One region of the Hyphobacterium marinum genome, then DNA from elsewhere that is predicted to be linked to it. Evidence: predicted binding sites of a transcription regulator. Region 1 holds the regulator's gene; the other holds the start of a gene.
What was found. The regulator HrcA, encoded in region 1, represses chaperone genes, less so after heat shock. The targets are predictions, from matches to a motif close to GTTAGCANTCNNNNNNNNNGANTGCTAAC.
Positions count from the first base shown of each region.

Region 1 (7,529 bases):
AGGATGGAGACGTCAAACGTACCGCCGCCGAGGTCATAGACCGCAATCGTCTTGTTGCTGTCCTTGTCGAGCCCGTAGGCGAGCGCGGCCGCGGTCGGCTCGTTGATGATGCGCAGGACTTCAAGACCGGCGATCTTGCCAGCGTCCTTGGTGGCCTGACGCTGGGCGTCATCGAAATAGGCCGGGACGGTGATGACGGCTTTCTCGACCTTCTCGCCGAGATAGGACTCAGCCGTTTCCTTCATCTTCTGAAGGATGAAGGCGGAGATTTCCGACGGCGAGTACTTCTTGCCTTCGCGGCCTTCGACCCAGGCGTCATTCTTGTCGGACGCGATGATCTTGTAGGGCACCATGCCGGCGTCCTTCTTGACCATCGGGTCGTTCATGTTGCGGCCGATGAGGCGCTTGATCGCGAAAAAGGTCTGTTCGGGGTTGGTGACGGCCTGGCGGCGGGCCGGCTGACCGATCAGGCGCTCGCCGTCCTTGGTAAAGGCGACGACGGACGGGGTGGTCCGGTTCCCCTCGGAATTCTCGATGACCTTGGCCTGCCCGCCTTCCATGACGGCGACACAGGAATTGGTTGTCCCCAGGTCGATACCGATGACTTTGCTCATGATGCGTTACGCTCCCGTGTTCTTGTTGGGCGAGGCTTTCAAGGGATGGGACACGGCCTTCTCTCGGAAGCGCCGCCGACCGCCGTTGAAAACCCCCCGGTTCCTGCTTTCAACTTCGTTTGTCGTGGGGCCGGAAGCCCCGTTCGGGAGGGGATTTAGGGGGGCGTCCAATCACCTGCAAGGGGTATGGGTATATTGAATCAGGACCGGCTTCATGAGCGGTTCAGGCCAAAATCGTGTAGTCTGCTTGTCAGCGGCGGCCGACCGCCGCGTCAGCGCGGGGAGGCGCACATGAAAGTCTTGATCCCGATCCTGGCCGCTATCACCGTGGCTTTGGCCGGTTCAACCGGTGCGGCGGCGCAGGATGACAATGGCGGCCAGCCGGTCGATGGCGATACGCGCGAACAGATGGAACAGAGCTTCGGCAACGACGCGTCCAATGTCCGCGTCCATACCGATAGTGCTGCCTCAACTGCGGCGGAGACTTCCGGCGCGCAGGCTTACACCACCGGCAATGACGTCGTGTTCGGCGGCGGAGAATACAATCCCGGCAATACGGACGGACAGCGCCTGCTGGGTCATGAACTGACCCATACGGTCCAGCAGCAGCGATCTGTCGCGTCACCGGCCCCGGCCGAGGGCGGGACGGATGCCGAAGCCGATAAAGACGCAGAGACCCGGTTGCCCGAGCGCCTGCGTCACCGAGAGCGCAACACGCGCAATGAGGACGACGACGAAGAGCGGTCCCGGCGCGACCGGCCAGACTGACTCCCAAACCGGGTGGACGGGGAGGCGTGCGAGCGCCATCTAGGGCGCATGGCTGCCAAACCTTCCTTCTCGCCGCCTGACGGCTTCCGCCTTCTGCCCGGGTATTTCGACCGGGCGGCCCAGGCCGCGCTGGTCGAAGCGGTCGTGGCTGCGACCCAAACCGCGCCCTTCTACCGCCCGGCCATGCCGCGCACAGGCCAGAAGCTTTCCGTCACGATGACGAATTTCGGCCCGCTGGGCTGGGTGACCGACCGGGAGAAGGGCTATCGCTACGAGCCGGTCCATCCCGAAACCGGCGCGTCCTGGCCGGCGATGCCAAAGGCGCTGAGCGATCTCTGGGAAGCGGTCGCGGACTTCCCGGCCCCGCCCGAGGCCTGTCTCGTAAATTATTATGGCCCCGATGCGCGGATGGGCCTTCATGTCGACTGGGATGAGGCGGCGACCGATGCTGCCGTGGTCTCGGTGTCGCTGGGCGACAGGGCGCGCTTTCGTGTCGGTGGACCCGAACGCAAGGGCCGGACGGCCTCAATGATCGTCTCCTCGGGCGATGTCGTGGTCCTCGGCGGTGCGGCCCGGCGCAGCTATCACGGTGTCGACCGCATTCATCCGGGCACGTCGACGCTACTCCCCCGGGAGATTTTCCCCGAGGGCGGTCGGATCAATCTGACGATGCGGCGGGTGACGGTGCCGGGGAAATGACGGCGGGGAGACAGGACAGGGTCCTATCCCCCTAGCGTCCGTCCCCCCCGCCGGGCAGGGTTTCGAACCAGAAGGGACGAGATAGGGGCATTCGAAGTGCGCCGGAAATTGATGGGGGGCATCATGATGATCCGCACGCTCGCTCTGGCGGCCAGCGCCACGCTCGCTATCGCGCCTGCAGCCCTGGCCGAGGACTACCCTTGCGCGAACTTTACCATCGGCTTTGATTTTACCGCGCTGGAAAGCCTGACGCCGATCCTGCGTAGGCAAGGCGGCGAGGCCGCGATCGATGCCGCGCTGGAATTGCCGTCGGTTCAGGCCATCGTGCGCAAGCAGACCCAGTCGCATGAGGACCGCTCGACTGCTGAGCGACTGCGTGAAGAACTGCTGGCCTGGCAATCCGGAAGCGAGGGCGAGATCGAGGACCCGGTCTATCCTTTCCCGGACGACGAAACGCTGTCCGGCATGGAGGCCGTGCTTTCCGATTTCCGCGCCGACCCCGAAACACTGATGGCTCCGGCATGCGAACGCCTGTCGGTCTTCCTGCCGGCGGACTACGACACGCCGCTCAATTCGGTCTTCGTCATGGGGGTGAATTCGGCCGGTTTTGCCTTCGGCGATCCGGTTCTCTACATCGGCTTTCACCGCATGTATGACGACCTTCCAGCGCTGGAGCTGGTCCTGGTCCACGAGCTCTATCACGGTGCGCAAGGTGCCTATCGCCCGGTGTCCGAAGAAACCGAAGCGGCCCTCACCGAAGACGAGCGCCGCGTACTCGACTATCTGCGTAATGGCTATCTGGAAGGTTCGGCCATGTGGGTCGCGGACCCGGCTGATTTCGAGGGCGACGGGGCGATGCTGGACTACTTTCAGACCCGGCTGGAGCGCGGCGTCCGTGAGCGCGGCAATCTCTTCACTTTTTTCGAAGCCTCGCTTTACCAGCTGGCGAATGACCCGACGACCGATCCGCGGCGGCATTACTTTGCCGGCTTCACCGGCGAGGAGCGCAATTACAATGTCGGTTACATTATCTCACGCGCCATCGAGGCCAATTATGGCCGCGAACGTTTGGCTCAGGTGATGACCGAGCCGCCGACCGTCTTCTACCGGCTCTATGCCGAAGCAGAAGATCGGAACGGGCCGGAACTGTCCGAGACGTTCCTGGCGATCCTGACCGACATGGAAGCCGCGCTGGAGCGGGCGGAGGCCGAAAACTAGGCCTTCACGTCGACACTGCCATCCGATCCGCCGCCCTCGGCTTCGGCCGGGCCGGTCGAGACCGCGACCATGGCCGCGCGCAGCGTACGCTCGCCAATGACATAACCGGGGGCCATCACGACGGCGATGGTCCCGGACGCGTGTTCGGAGGGAAACTGCGCCGTGGCCTGGTGCCGGTTGGGATCAAAGGCGTCGCCGGGGGCCGGGTCGACCTTTTTCACCCCATGGCGTTCGAATGCCGTCAGCAGGGCGCGCTGGGTCAGTTCCACGCCGTCGGCGAGCTGTTTGCCAGCCTCGCCCATCTCGTCGCGGTTCACCGCATCGAGCGCACGGGCGAGATTGTCCGCGACGCCGAGGAGATCACTGGCGAATTTCGACACCGCATAGTCGCGGGTTTCCTTGACCTCGCGCTCGGCGCGGCGGCGGGTGTTCTGCGCATCGGCGAGCGCGCGCATCATGTCCTCGCGCGCCTTTTCAAGTTCCGCTTCGAGGCGGTCGATCTCGCTGCCGGACTCAGAATCGGCATCCGCCTCGGCCTTTTCCGCTTCGGCGAGGGCTTCGGCTTCGGCCTTCTCGGCCGCCGCGACGATGGATTCGATGTCCTCGTCGTCCACTTCCGGGGTTGCGGGCTTGGTCGTCTTGTCACTCATGTCCGTTCAGGTCCGTTTCGTCCGTGTCACGTCTTCGCACCGTCGAGCAACCTGCCGACGACGCGCGCGGTATAGTCCACCAGCGGAATGACGCGCGCATAGTTCAGCCGCGTCGGGCCGATCACGCCGAGCGCGCCGACAATCCGCTTTTCCTCATTCATATAGGGAGAGACAATCACACTGGAACCCGAGAGGGAGAAGAGGGGATTCTCAGCGCCGATGAAGAGGCGCACGCCCTGTCCGCTTCCAGCCTTTTCCAGCAGGGCAATGAGGTCTTCCTTGCGTTCGAGATCGTCAAACAGCATGCGGATGCGTTCAAGGTCCTGCGTGGCCTCGACGCTTTCGAGCAGGCGGGCGCGGCCGCGCACGATGAGCGAGCGGGCTTCGCCGCCCGACCAGTCCGCGAGACCTTTTTCCACGAGCGCGCTCGCGGCCTCATCAAGCTGGGCGCGGCGTTCGGCGATCTCGGCGCGGATGGCGGCGCTGGCTTCGGTGAGGGATCGTCCCTTCAGGCGCGCAGAAAGGTAATTACCCGCCTCCATCAATGCGGCCGGCGGCAGCCCGTCGGGCGCGGTCATCAGCCGGTTTTCCACCGACCCGTCGGCGAAGACGAGGATGGCGAGGGCTTCGGTTGCCGACATCGGCACGAATTCGACATGCTTCAGCGCGGCTTCCCGGGTCGGGGCGAGCACCAAACCTGCCCCGCCGGCGAGCCCGCCCAGGACCGAGGACGCTTCGGAGAGCAGGTCATTGATATTGCGCGACGTTCCGGCAACGCGGGTCTCGATGGACTTGCGTTCTTCAGCCCCGAGATCGCCGACCTGGAGAAGCCCGTCGACAAACAGGCGAAGCCCGGCATGGGTCGGCATGCGCCCGGCGCTCTGGTGCGGTGCCGAGAGCAGGCCGAGTGCGGCGAGATCCGCCATGGTGTTGCGGATCGAGGCGGGTGACAGGGCTACGCCGTCTTTCTGTGACAGGGTGCGCGAACCGACCGGCTCACCGGTGTCGAGATAGGCCTGCACGATCTCGCGGAATATCGCGCGCGAGCGACCATCGAGATCGGCGAGGCTGGGGGTGGATCGCGGCGTGTCGGTCATGATGATCGTTGAGTTAGGGCAAGGGGGCGGGGCTTGCAATCGGGGCGAGGCTTTACCCCCGCCCGGCGGGCGTCTAGACGGGGGCACTTGAACCGGAATGGAGTCTCCCATGCGTCCTTACGGCCGCGCTGCCGACGCGCTGCGCACGATAGAAATCGAGACCGGCGTTTCGCCCTATGCGGAAGGCTCCTGCCTGATCAAGTGCGGCAATACCCACGTTTTGTGTACCGCCAGCGTGGAAGAGAATGTCCCGCCCTGGATGCGCAATTCGGGCAAGGGCTGGGTGACCGCCGAATACGGCATGCTACCGCGTGCGACCCATACGCGCGGACGGCGCGAGGCCGCCGCCGGGAAACAGTCGGGCCGGACGCAGGAAATCCAGCGCCTGATCGGACGCTCGCTGCGCGCGGTGGTCGATCTCAGGAAGCTCGGCGAGCGCCAGATCACGCTCGACTGCGACGTCATCCAGGCCGATGGCGGCACGCGCACGGCGGCGATCACCGGGGCGTGGGTAGCGCTGTCGCGCGCCTGCAACTGGCTGGTCGAGGAGGGCGTGCTGGACGTGAGCCCGGTCCACGGTCAGATCGCGGCGGTATCGTGCGGCCTCGTCGGAGGGGAAGCGCGGCTCGATCTCGAATACGAGGAAGACCGGGTGGCGGAAACGGACGCCAATTTCGTGCTGACCGATGACGGCGGTGTCGTCGAGATCCAGGCGACGGCGGAAGACAAGCCGATGCCGGCGAGCGCGTTCGACGACCTCTTCACGCTCGCGCGAAAAGGGGTGAAGGAACTGGTCGGGATCCAGCGGTCCGCGATCGGCTAGCGGTCGATCTGCCAGGACAAGCCGGCGAGTTTCCAGCCCGTGCTTTCCCGCCTCAACACCCAGAGGTGGCGGCCCTGAACGGTCACGGTCTCACCCGCGTTGTCGAAATGCGTGGTAAAGCGGGCCGATTTCCAGCCATGCACAGGTCCCGCCTCGATGACCTCGTCGGAAATCACGATCTCCCGGATTGGAAAGGGACCCTTGGCGGCGGCAAGCGCCACGTCAATGCCAGTCACGGCCGGGCCGTCGTCCGGCCAGAGGGTGATGTCCTCACACATGAACTGACGTAACCGGTTTGAATCATTGGCGCGTTCCGCGGTGACCCAGTCGGCCTGCAAGGCGAGAATGGCCATCCTGTCGCTGGTACTCGTCATCCGTGGCTCCGCATTGGTTTCGGATAGAAGCGCTTGCCCTGATTGCGGAAATTGTCAATCCTGCGATAAAGAGAAGGCGGCGGGAGCGCGCTGGGGGGCTGAAAATGGCCCGTCCGGCTCTCACACTTGGGAAGGGGCTAGGACCGCACAGGCCCGCCCCCGCCGCCTCTTCAAGGGCCCCGTCTCCGTCACAGGGAGGTCGGGGCCTTTTCCTGACCGGCCCTTGAGGTGGGGTCCAGGGGCCGGCTTTAATCCTCTTCATCGTCGCCCGGCTCGCTCTCGTCGAAGACGAGGAGGTCGCCCGGCTGGCATTTCAGTTCGCGGCACAGCGCCTCCAGCGTGGAGAAGCGCACCGCCTTGGCCTTGCCGGTTTTCAGGATGGACAGGTTTGCCATCGTAATACCGACACGGTCACACAACTCTGTGAGCGACATGCGCCGCTCGAGAAGCATCCGGTCGAGGGTGACGCGAATGGACATGGTTCGCGCCTCCTAGATTGTCAGCTTCTGTTCCTGGCGCATTCGCGCGCCTTCCCGGAACACTTCGGAGAGCACCATGAGCGCGACAACCGCGAACCAGGCTCCGAGATTGATATTCAGCGTCGCCTCGATTTCCGCGCCGCGTGCGACCGGCAGGTCGAACAGCGTCAGCGACAGGGCGACCATGGCGCGGGCGACATAGCCCACCGCCTGGTAGATCGCGACCGCGAAGGCAATGACCCGCAAATGGCCGGCATTTTCCGGCACGAAGGGGTCGCCCGCGATCAGCGTGGCGAACATGCGGCGCAACCGGTCGACCAGGACCAGGAGCGTCACGATCTCGGCGACAAAGAGCGGGAAGGACAGGATTTCGGCCGCGTCGAGCCGCGCCAAAACCGTCTCCAGCACCGAAGCGCCGACGAATTTCATGATGAAGCCGACGATCACGAGGACCATCGTTGCCGAGACGACGACCAGCGCCGCCCAGAGCAGATACCAGGTCACATCGAGAGCGCGTTTGAGCACACCGACGAGTGTCACCCGTCCTGTTTGCGTCATACCTCATCCTTCCACGGCCCGGTGCGGGGTCCGCCGGTGCGGTCAGACTGTCTGCCACACCGGCGGCCGCCCGGGCCACCCCGGTCACGCGATCGTCGGGGCGACCGCAAAGACCACTCCGGCACCCACCGAGAGCAACAGCACCGCGTTGAACGCGACCATTGCGATGGAGCGTGCCATCGAATCAAAGGACCTGACCATTTTCATTCTCCGTTACGTTAGTGTTCGACCAAACCGTTTGCGTTTGTT
Region 1 covers NZ_JAZDRO010000001.1:379,609-387,137, forward strand. The annotation lists gene dnaK (molecular chaperone DnaK) at 1-614, opposite strand, end outside; gene V0U35_RS01845 (eCIS core domain-containing protein) at 906-1,382, shown strand; gene V0U35_RS01850 (alpha-ketoglutarate-dependent dioxygenase AlkB) at 1,431-2,081, shown strand; gene V0U35_RS01855 (DUF5700 domain-containing putative Zn-dependent protease) at 2,205-3,299, shown strand; gene V0U35_RS01860 (nucleotide exchange factor GrpE) at 3,296-3,949, opposite strand; gene hrcA (heat-inducible transcriptional repressor HrcA) at 3,976-5,046, opposite strand; gene rph (ribonuclease PH) at 5,156-5,869, shown strand; gene V0U35_RS01875 (YybH family protein) at 5,866-6,243, opposite strand; gene V0U35_RS01880 (helix-turn-helix domain-containing protein) at 6,492-6,722, opposite strand; gene V0U35_RS01885 (DUF2975 domain-containing protein) at 6,735-7,280, opposite strand.

Region 2 (7,529 bases), 590 kb from region 1:
CATCGTCCTTGGACCTGCCCTTGGCGCGGTAATTCTGTTCGACTTTCCACTCGATGGGCAGGCCGTGGCAGTCCCAGCCGGGCATATAGGGCGCATCATGGCCCAGCATCTGGCGCGAACGGACGACAAAATCCTTCAGGATCTTGTTCATCGCCGTACCGATATGGATATGACCGTTGGCGTAAGGCGGGCCGTCATGCAGCTCGAAGCGCGGGCGGCCTTCGGCCTTCGCGCGCAGACGGCCATAAATGTCGAGCTTCGCCCAGCGTTCCAGCCAGAGCGGTTCCTGTTTGGGAAGGCCGGCGCGCATCGGAAATTCGGTCTGCGGCAGGAAAAGCGTTTCGCGATAGTCGCGTCCGGTCTCGGCGCTTGAGTCCGTCATCAGTTCGGGTCCTTGAAAAATAGTCGCGTCAAAGGGTCAGGGCGGAACATCCCGGCCCCGCGTCGGTCACTAGACCGCACGGGCCGGGCCGCTAATTCGGCGCGTGAATCGTATGGACAAGGCAGTGTGGACCATGGGTTGAGGCTCTAACAGAGCCGGTCAGGCGGGTCCAGACTCTCGCGCGGCCAGCACGGCCCGGGCCGCTTCGCAGTCGCGCGCAATCTGGTTTTTGAGGGCATCGAGCCCGTCGAATTTCTTTTCGCCCCGCAAGTGATCATGAAAGGACACGGCGAGTGTCTGGCCGTAGAGGTCACCCGCAAAATCGAAGAGGTGAACCTCCAGCCGCTCCTGCTTGCCATCGACCGTGGGCCGGACACCAACATTGGCGACCCCCGCCATGTCCTGCGTGTCGCCCGGACGCCTGACACTCACCGCGTAGACGCCATGAGCCGGACGCACGAAGTCGCCCAGCGCGACATTGGCCGTAGGAAAACCAATCGTCCGCCCGCGCCGGTCGCCCTCTTCGACCACACCATCAAGAATGAAGGGCCGCCCCAGCCACGCTTCGGTAGCGTTCATGTCCCCACCGGCCACCGCATTGCGAATAGCGCTGGAGGAAATCTTCTCCCCGCCCGCTTCGACGAGACCGGCGGCATGAGCGGTCATCCCCCGCGCTCTGGCCAGTTCAGCCAGCGCGGCGAAATCCCCGGCCCGGCCCTTACCGAACCGGAAGTCAGCACCGACGACGACTTCGCGGGCGGCAATGCGATCATTGAGGATGTCGGCGACAAAAGCCTTCGGCGTGCGCGCCGCCATGTCCGCATCGAACGTCAGGACATGCAGGCGGTCAAACCCCATCTCCGCGAAGATGGCGTTGCGCCGGTCATCACTCATCAGGCGGAACGGCGGTGCGTCCGGCTGGAAGAAACGGCGCGGGTGCGGCTCGAAGACCGCGACAGCCGTAGCGAGCCCGGATGTTCGAGCGCGATCAAGCGCCTCATCCAGCAAGGCACGGTGCCCGCGGTGGACACCGTCAAAATTCCCCAGGGCCAGGACACTGGGCCGTAAATCTCCGGGTCGGGTGTCGCCGCGCAGGACGTCCATCGGGCTGCGATCAGCCTGCAGTCTTGCGGCGGCGCGTCCGGACCATCACGGTCGCCACCGCCGTCATCGCGATGTCGTCCCCGACCGTGCATGCGCAGTCCATGGTGACGATGCGCGTCTTCATGTCGATGGCCTTGACCGTGGCCTTCGCAACCAGCGTGTCGCCGATCCGTACCGGACGCTGAAAGCCGATATCCATGCGCACGAAGATCGCGCCCGGCCCCGGCAGCTGGTTGCCCAGAACACCGGACAGGAAGGAGGCGATCAGCGCACCATGTGCGATGCGTCCCCGGAAGGGGGTCCGCCGCGCATAATCCTCGTCGAGATGGAGCGGATTGAAATCGCCTGACACTTCGGCAAAGGCGCGCACCGTCGCGTCATCGACATGCCGCGTCATCTCGGCGGACTGACCGATCTGGATATCCTCGAGCGGAATGGGCTCCTGGTGGGACATGGGGTGTGGCGCTCCTCGCAGTGTCTGCTGCCGGTTTAAGCGGAGTTGGCCCCGTATTGTCCAGTCACGACCAGCGCAGCGACTGCGCCGCCCATCGGGACAGCACGCCGTATTCGTCCAGCGCGGCCTCTAGTCCGGCCTCGGACAGGCCCGCGTCGTCCAGCGATTCACCGAGAATACCGCCCGCGATGAACAGGGCATCGATGCCCCGCCCCGCGGCACCGGCAAGATCGGTCTCCGGCCCGTCGCCAATAGCGAGGATGCGATCCCGCCCGCCATCAAACCCCATTTCGGCAAGCGCCGCTTCGGCGAGGTCATAAATCGGCGCATGCGGCTTGCCCGAGACAATCGTCCGGCCGCCCATTTTCTCGTACATCCGGGCCAACGCCCCGGCACACCAGACCAGGCGATCACCCCACTGCACGACAATATCCGGATTGGCGCAGACCAATTCCAGGTCACGCGCCTTCATGGTTTCAAGCAGACCGATATAGTCACCCGGATCCTCGTTGAGATCATCCACCAGCCCGGTGCAGGCCACGAAACTCGCCGCCTCGAGCGCTACGAAATCGAGCTCCAGCCCTTCAAACAGGGCTTCGTCGCGCTCGTCCGGTCCCAGCCGGAAAACCGGGCCGGGCGCGCGCTCCTTCAGCGCCGCCCGTGTCGTGTCGCCGGACGTGACAATCCCGTCCCAGCTATCCGTGCCGGCTCCCATCGCGGCGAGCTGGCGGGCGAGATCGTCCGCCGGGCGCGGCGCATTGGAGACCAGTACGACCGTGCCGCCGTCTGCGCGAAAGCGGGCCAGCGCGTCCATCGCCTCGGGCAACAGGCGGTGACCGTCGCGGATGACGCCCCACACATCGCACAGGATGGCATCGTAGCGGTCAGAGATTTCGGAGAAGCCGTCGATGATTTGCATGGGCCGCCTTGTGCGGCGGCGGCGCGGACGATGCAAGCCGTGACGCGAGTCAGCTGGCGAGGCGGACCGAGTCGGCAGTGGTTTCGAGGATTTCCTCTTTCACCGGGCGCGGCTCGCCGAAGAGGTGACCCTGCGCATAGGCCACATCGATATCGAGGATTTCCACCACGGTGGATTCGCTCTCGATCTTCTCGGCGATCAGGTCGACGCCATAACGCGCGAACAGGCCGGCAATGTCTTCGGGCCGGATGGCCCCGGCCTCGATCTGGGCGATCTGCTCGCCAGTGCGAACCGCCTCGATCAGGCGCTGGCCTTCCACCTTGGCGAAGCGGATACCGGCGCGTTGCATCTCGGCGAGGTCAATATCGAGATTGCGGACCTGGTCGATGGAGAAGCGGAAGCCGTAATCGGCCAGGCGCGCCATGTTGCGCGCTGCCGCCGGCGAGCGCTCGTCAAAGGCGTTCTGCGAAATCTCGAAGATCAGCGATCCGGCGAGATCGGAATTGCGCCGCATGAAGTCGAGGAAGGCCGGGAAGAACGTCTCGTCGGTCAGCGAGCGAAGCGAGAGATTGCAGAAAATGCCGATCCGCCGGTCCGACTTGGTCAGGCGGCGTACGATCTGGATGCAACGGAAGAGCAGAAGATTATCCACCTCGCCGACGAGGCCCGCCTCCTCCGCAGCGCGGATGAACACCGCCGGCGCGATAATCGCGCCCTTGGCGTCGCGCAGGCGCGTATAGCTCTCGTAAAAGTAAGTCTTGCGCTGGGGCAGCGATACCACCGGCTGGAGATAGAGATCGACCCGGTTCTGCTCGAGCGCGTCGCGTACGACCTCGATGTCGATGTCACCGGTGGCGTCGGGCGCAATCGTGGCACCACGCTGTGAGGGCGGCACCGCCCCCATGCGCCGCACGAGGTCTTCGAGCACCTTGACCTCGTTGGTCAGGGCGGCTTCGCGTTCCACCGCTTCGGCGCGGATCGCTCCGGCGATGGTCTCGATGCGCGCCTGGGCCGCTTCCATCTCTTCGATGATCGAAAGATTGGCGGCCTGCAATTCGTGAATTTCCTGCTCGAACGTCTTGCGCTCGATCGACCGTGCCGCGGCACTATGGGCCTGCCCGGCGATGAGGAAGACGAACGCCCCCATCAGCCAGGCAAAGCTGGTCGACATCAGGCCGAACCGGTCAAAGGCCAGCGCGGCCACGACCGCGATCATGGCGTAGGTCAGCACGATCAGAATGTCTGTTGCGCGCGGCATCCCGCCCCCGTCTGTCGCGAATCAGTCCTGACCCGCCTGATAGCAGACTCGCGGAGGGGGTGTTTTCAGATCGTTAACGATTCCGGTCCGGATACGAAGACGGCGCACCCCGCGATCGGGATGCGCCGCCAGCGATTGGCAGTCGTGTGGGTCGTCCTAGGACGTGGTGTGCGGCCGGATCACGATTTCGACCCGGCGGTTCTGGGCCCGCCCGGCCGGCGTGTCGTTCGAGGCGATGGGAGAGGTTTCACCCATCCCGCCGACATAGAATCGGTCACGCATCACGCGTTGGGCAATCAGATAGCCGGCCACGGACTGGGCACGCTGTTCTGACAGGCGCTGGTTATAGTCCGCCGCGCCGGTCGAGTCGGCGTGACCGATGACGTCGACATAGGTCGCCGGATACTGGTTCAGCACGTCGCTGACGTCATTCAGGACCTCATAGAAGCGCGGCTGGATTTCCGACGAATTGGTGTCGAAGGTCACGTCGCCCGGCATGATCAGCTTCAGATCATTGCCTTCGCGGCGCACGCCGACGCCTGAATCACGCAGCGCTTCGCGCATTTCGCGTTCCTGGCGGTCCATGTAGTTGCCGATGGCACCCCCGGCGAGCGCGCCGACACCTGCGCCGATCAGCGCGTTGGTACGGCCTTCCTCGGAATCACTGGTATTGGTCAGATAGCCCAGCGCCGCACCGGCCAGAGCGCCGGCAATGACACCGCGCCCGGTATTGTTGGCATAGGTCTCGCCCGTCACCGGGTCAGTCGTGGTGCAAGCGGTCGCCAGCATGGCACCGGCGGCGATAATCAGCATTTGGCGTTTCATGGCCAGAAATCTCCTTCGGGTCTCTTCCCCCGCGCGAGGGATTGTAGGGCCTAACGCGCAAGTGCAACAATTAGTTTCTCCCAAAGCCCGAATTCTTTGGCAGCGCACCCTTGACGGCCCTCTCCCCCGGCCCTATCTGCGCGGCTGTTAGCAGTCGGGCCTGGTGAGTGCCAACGCGATCCGGACCGCTCTGCACGGGATCAATCACAACCATCAAATGGGTGAAACACCATGAAATTTCGTCCTCTCCATGACCGCGTGCTCGTGAAGCGCGTCGAGGAAGAAGCCAAGACCAAGGGCGGAATCATCATTCCCGATACCGCCAAGGAAAAGCCTCAGGAAGGCGAAGTCGTCGCCGTGGGCGGCGGAGCCATCAAGGACGACGGTTCGGTTCGCGCGCTCGACGTGAAGACCGGCGACCGCATCCTGTTCGGCAAATGGTCGGGAACCGAAGTCACGGTCGATGGCGACGAGCTGCTGATCATGAAGGAATCCGACATCCTCGGCATTCTCGAAGGCTGATCGCGGTCACACCGCTCCCTTCACTTCCCTAGAACAACACATCCGGAACGGAACGAAACACTATGGCTGCCAAAGACGTAAAATTCGGCTCTGACGCCCGTGAGCGCATGCTCAAGGGTGTCGACACCCTCGCCAACGCGGTGAAGGTCACGCTCGGCCCGAAAGGCCGCAATGTCGTGATCGAGAAATCCTTCGGCGCGCCGCGCACCACCAAGGACGGTGTCTCCGTCGCCAAGGAAATCGAACTCACCGACAAGTTCGAGAACATGGGTGCCCAGCTCATCCGTGAAGTCGCCTCGCGCACCAATGACGAAGCCGGTGACGGCACCACCACGGCCACGGTCCTGGCCCAGGCCATCGTGCGCGAAGGCATGAAGTCGGTTGCCGCCGGCATGAACCCGATGGACCTGAAGCGCGGCATCGACAAGGCCGTCTCCAACGTCGTTGAATCGATCAAGGCCTCCTCGACCCCGATCAAGGGCTCGGGCGAGATTGCCCAGGTCGGCACGATTTCCGCCAATGGCGAAAAGGAAATCGGCGACATGATCGCGAAAGCGATGGAAAAGGTCGGCAATGAAGGCGTGATCACGGTCGAGGAAGCCAAATCCCTCGAAACCGAGCTCGACGTCGTCGAGGGCATGCAGTTCGACCGCGGCTACCTGTCGCCTTACTTCATCACCGATGCCGACAAGATGATGGCGTCGCTGGAAGACCCCTACATCCTGCTGTTCGAGAAGAAGCTCTCCTCGCTGCAAGCGATGCTGCCGATCCTGGAATCGGTGGTTCAGTCCTCGCGTCCGCTGCTGATCATCGCCGAAGACGTCGAAGGCGAAGCGCTGGCCACCCTCGTGGTAAACAAGCTGCGCGGTGGCCTGAAGATCGCTGCGGTGAAGGCTCCGGGCTTCGGCGACCGCCGCAAGGCCATGCTGGAAGACATCGCCACGCTGACCGGCGGTCAGGTCATCTCCGAAGACCTCGGCATCAAGCTGGAAAATGTCACGCTCGACATGCTCGGCACGGCCAAGAAGGTCACCATCACCAAGGACGACACCACGATCGTCGACGGTGCCGGTGAGAAGGACGCCATCGAGGGCCGCGTCTCCCAGATTCGCAAGCAGATCGAGGACACGACCTCGGACTACGACCGCGAGAAGCTGCAGGAACGTCTGGCCAAGCTGGCCGGCGGTGTTGCGGTCATCAAGGTCGGCGGTGCCACCGAGACCGAAGTGAAAGAGAAGAAGGACCGCGTCGACGACGCCCTCAACGCCACCCGCGCCGCGGTGGAAGAAGGCATTGTCGCGGGCGGCGGTGTCGCGCTCCTGAAAGCCATCAAGGGCCTCGACGGCCTGAAAGGTGAAAACGAGGACCAGACCCAGGGCATCGGCATCATCATGCGCGCCCTGCAAGCCCCGATCCGCCAGATCGCCGAGAATGCCGGCGTGGAAGGCTCGATCGTGGTCGGCAAGATCCTCGAGAACGACAGCGCGACCTTCGGCTACAACGCCCAGACCGAAGAGTATGGCGACATGCTCGAGTTTGGCGTCATCGACCCGGCCAAGGTCGTCCGTCACGCGCTTCAGGATGCGGCCTCCATCGCCGGCCTCCTGATCACGACCGAAGCGGCCGTCGCCGAGAAGCCCAAGAAGGAAAGCGCCGGTGGCGGCGCCCCGGACATGGGTGGAATGGGCGGCATGGGCGGCATGGACTTCTAGGTCCACACCCAACCCGCTTACACGAATGAGGAAGGGCGGCCCACACGGGCCGCCCTTTTTCATGTCATGTGGTCCGGCTCAGGACTGCGGCAGAACGGAGAAGATCACCGTAATCGACCGGCCCTCACCCAGTTGTTCTTCAAACCGCGTTTCACCGGAGGTCGCGGTGACGATCCCGCGGTCGGTCTCTGTCCAGCCAGCCCCGGCGAGATTATCCCAGAGACTGATCACGACATGGGCCGCGCCCGCAGGGCAGGACGGCCCGGCGTCAGAACCACAGGGCTGTGCCGTGATGCTGTAGCGAACGGTTTCGCCCAGCGTGTCAGCGACAGGTTCGGACACGCCGTTGCCGC
Region 2 covers NZ_JAZDRO010000001.1:965,954-973,482, reverse strand. The annotation lists gene ileS (isoleucine--tRNA ligase) at 1-382, opposite strand, end outside; gene V0U35_RS04585 (bifunctional riboflavin kinase/FAD synthetase) at 542-1,486, opposite strand; gene V0U35_RS04580 (MaoC family dehydratase) at 1,497-1,940, opposite strand; gene V0U35_RS04575 (TIGR01459 family HAD-type hydrolase) at 2,005-2,859, opposite strand; gene V0U35_RS04570 (EAL domain-containing protein) at 2,909-4,117, opposite strand; gene V0U35_RS04565 (YiaD family glycine zipper/OmpA-like lipoprotein) at 4,274-4,942, opposite strand; gene groES (co-chaperone GroES) at 5,174-5,464, shown strand; gene groL (chaperonin GroEL) at 5,527-7,176, shown strand; gene V0U35_RS04550 (hypothetical protein) at 7,255-7,529, opposite strand, start outside.
Region 2: a site for HrcA is predicted at 5,089-5,117, ahead of groES (co-chaperone GroES). Genes of this name have one in related genera too.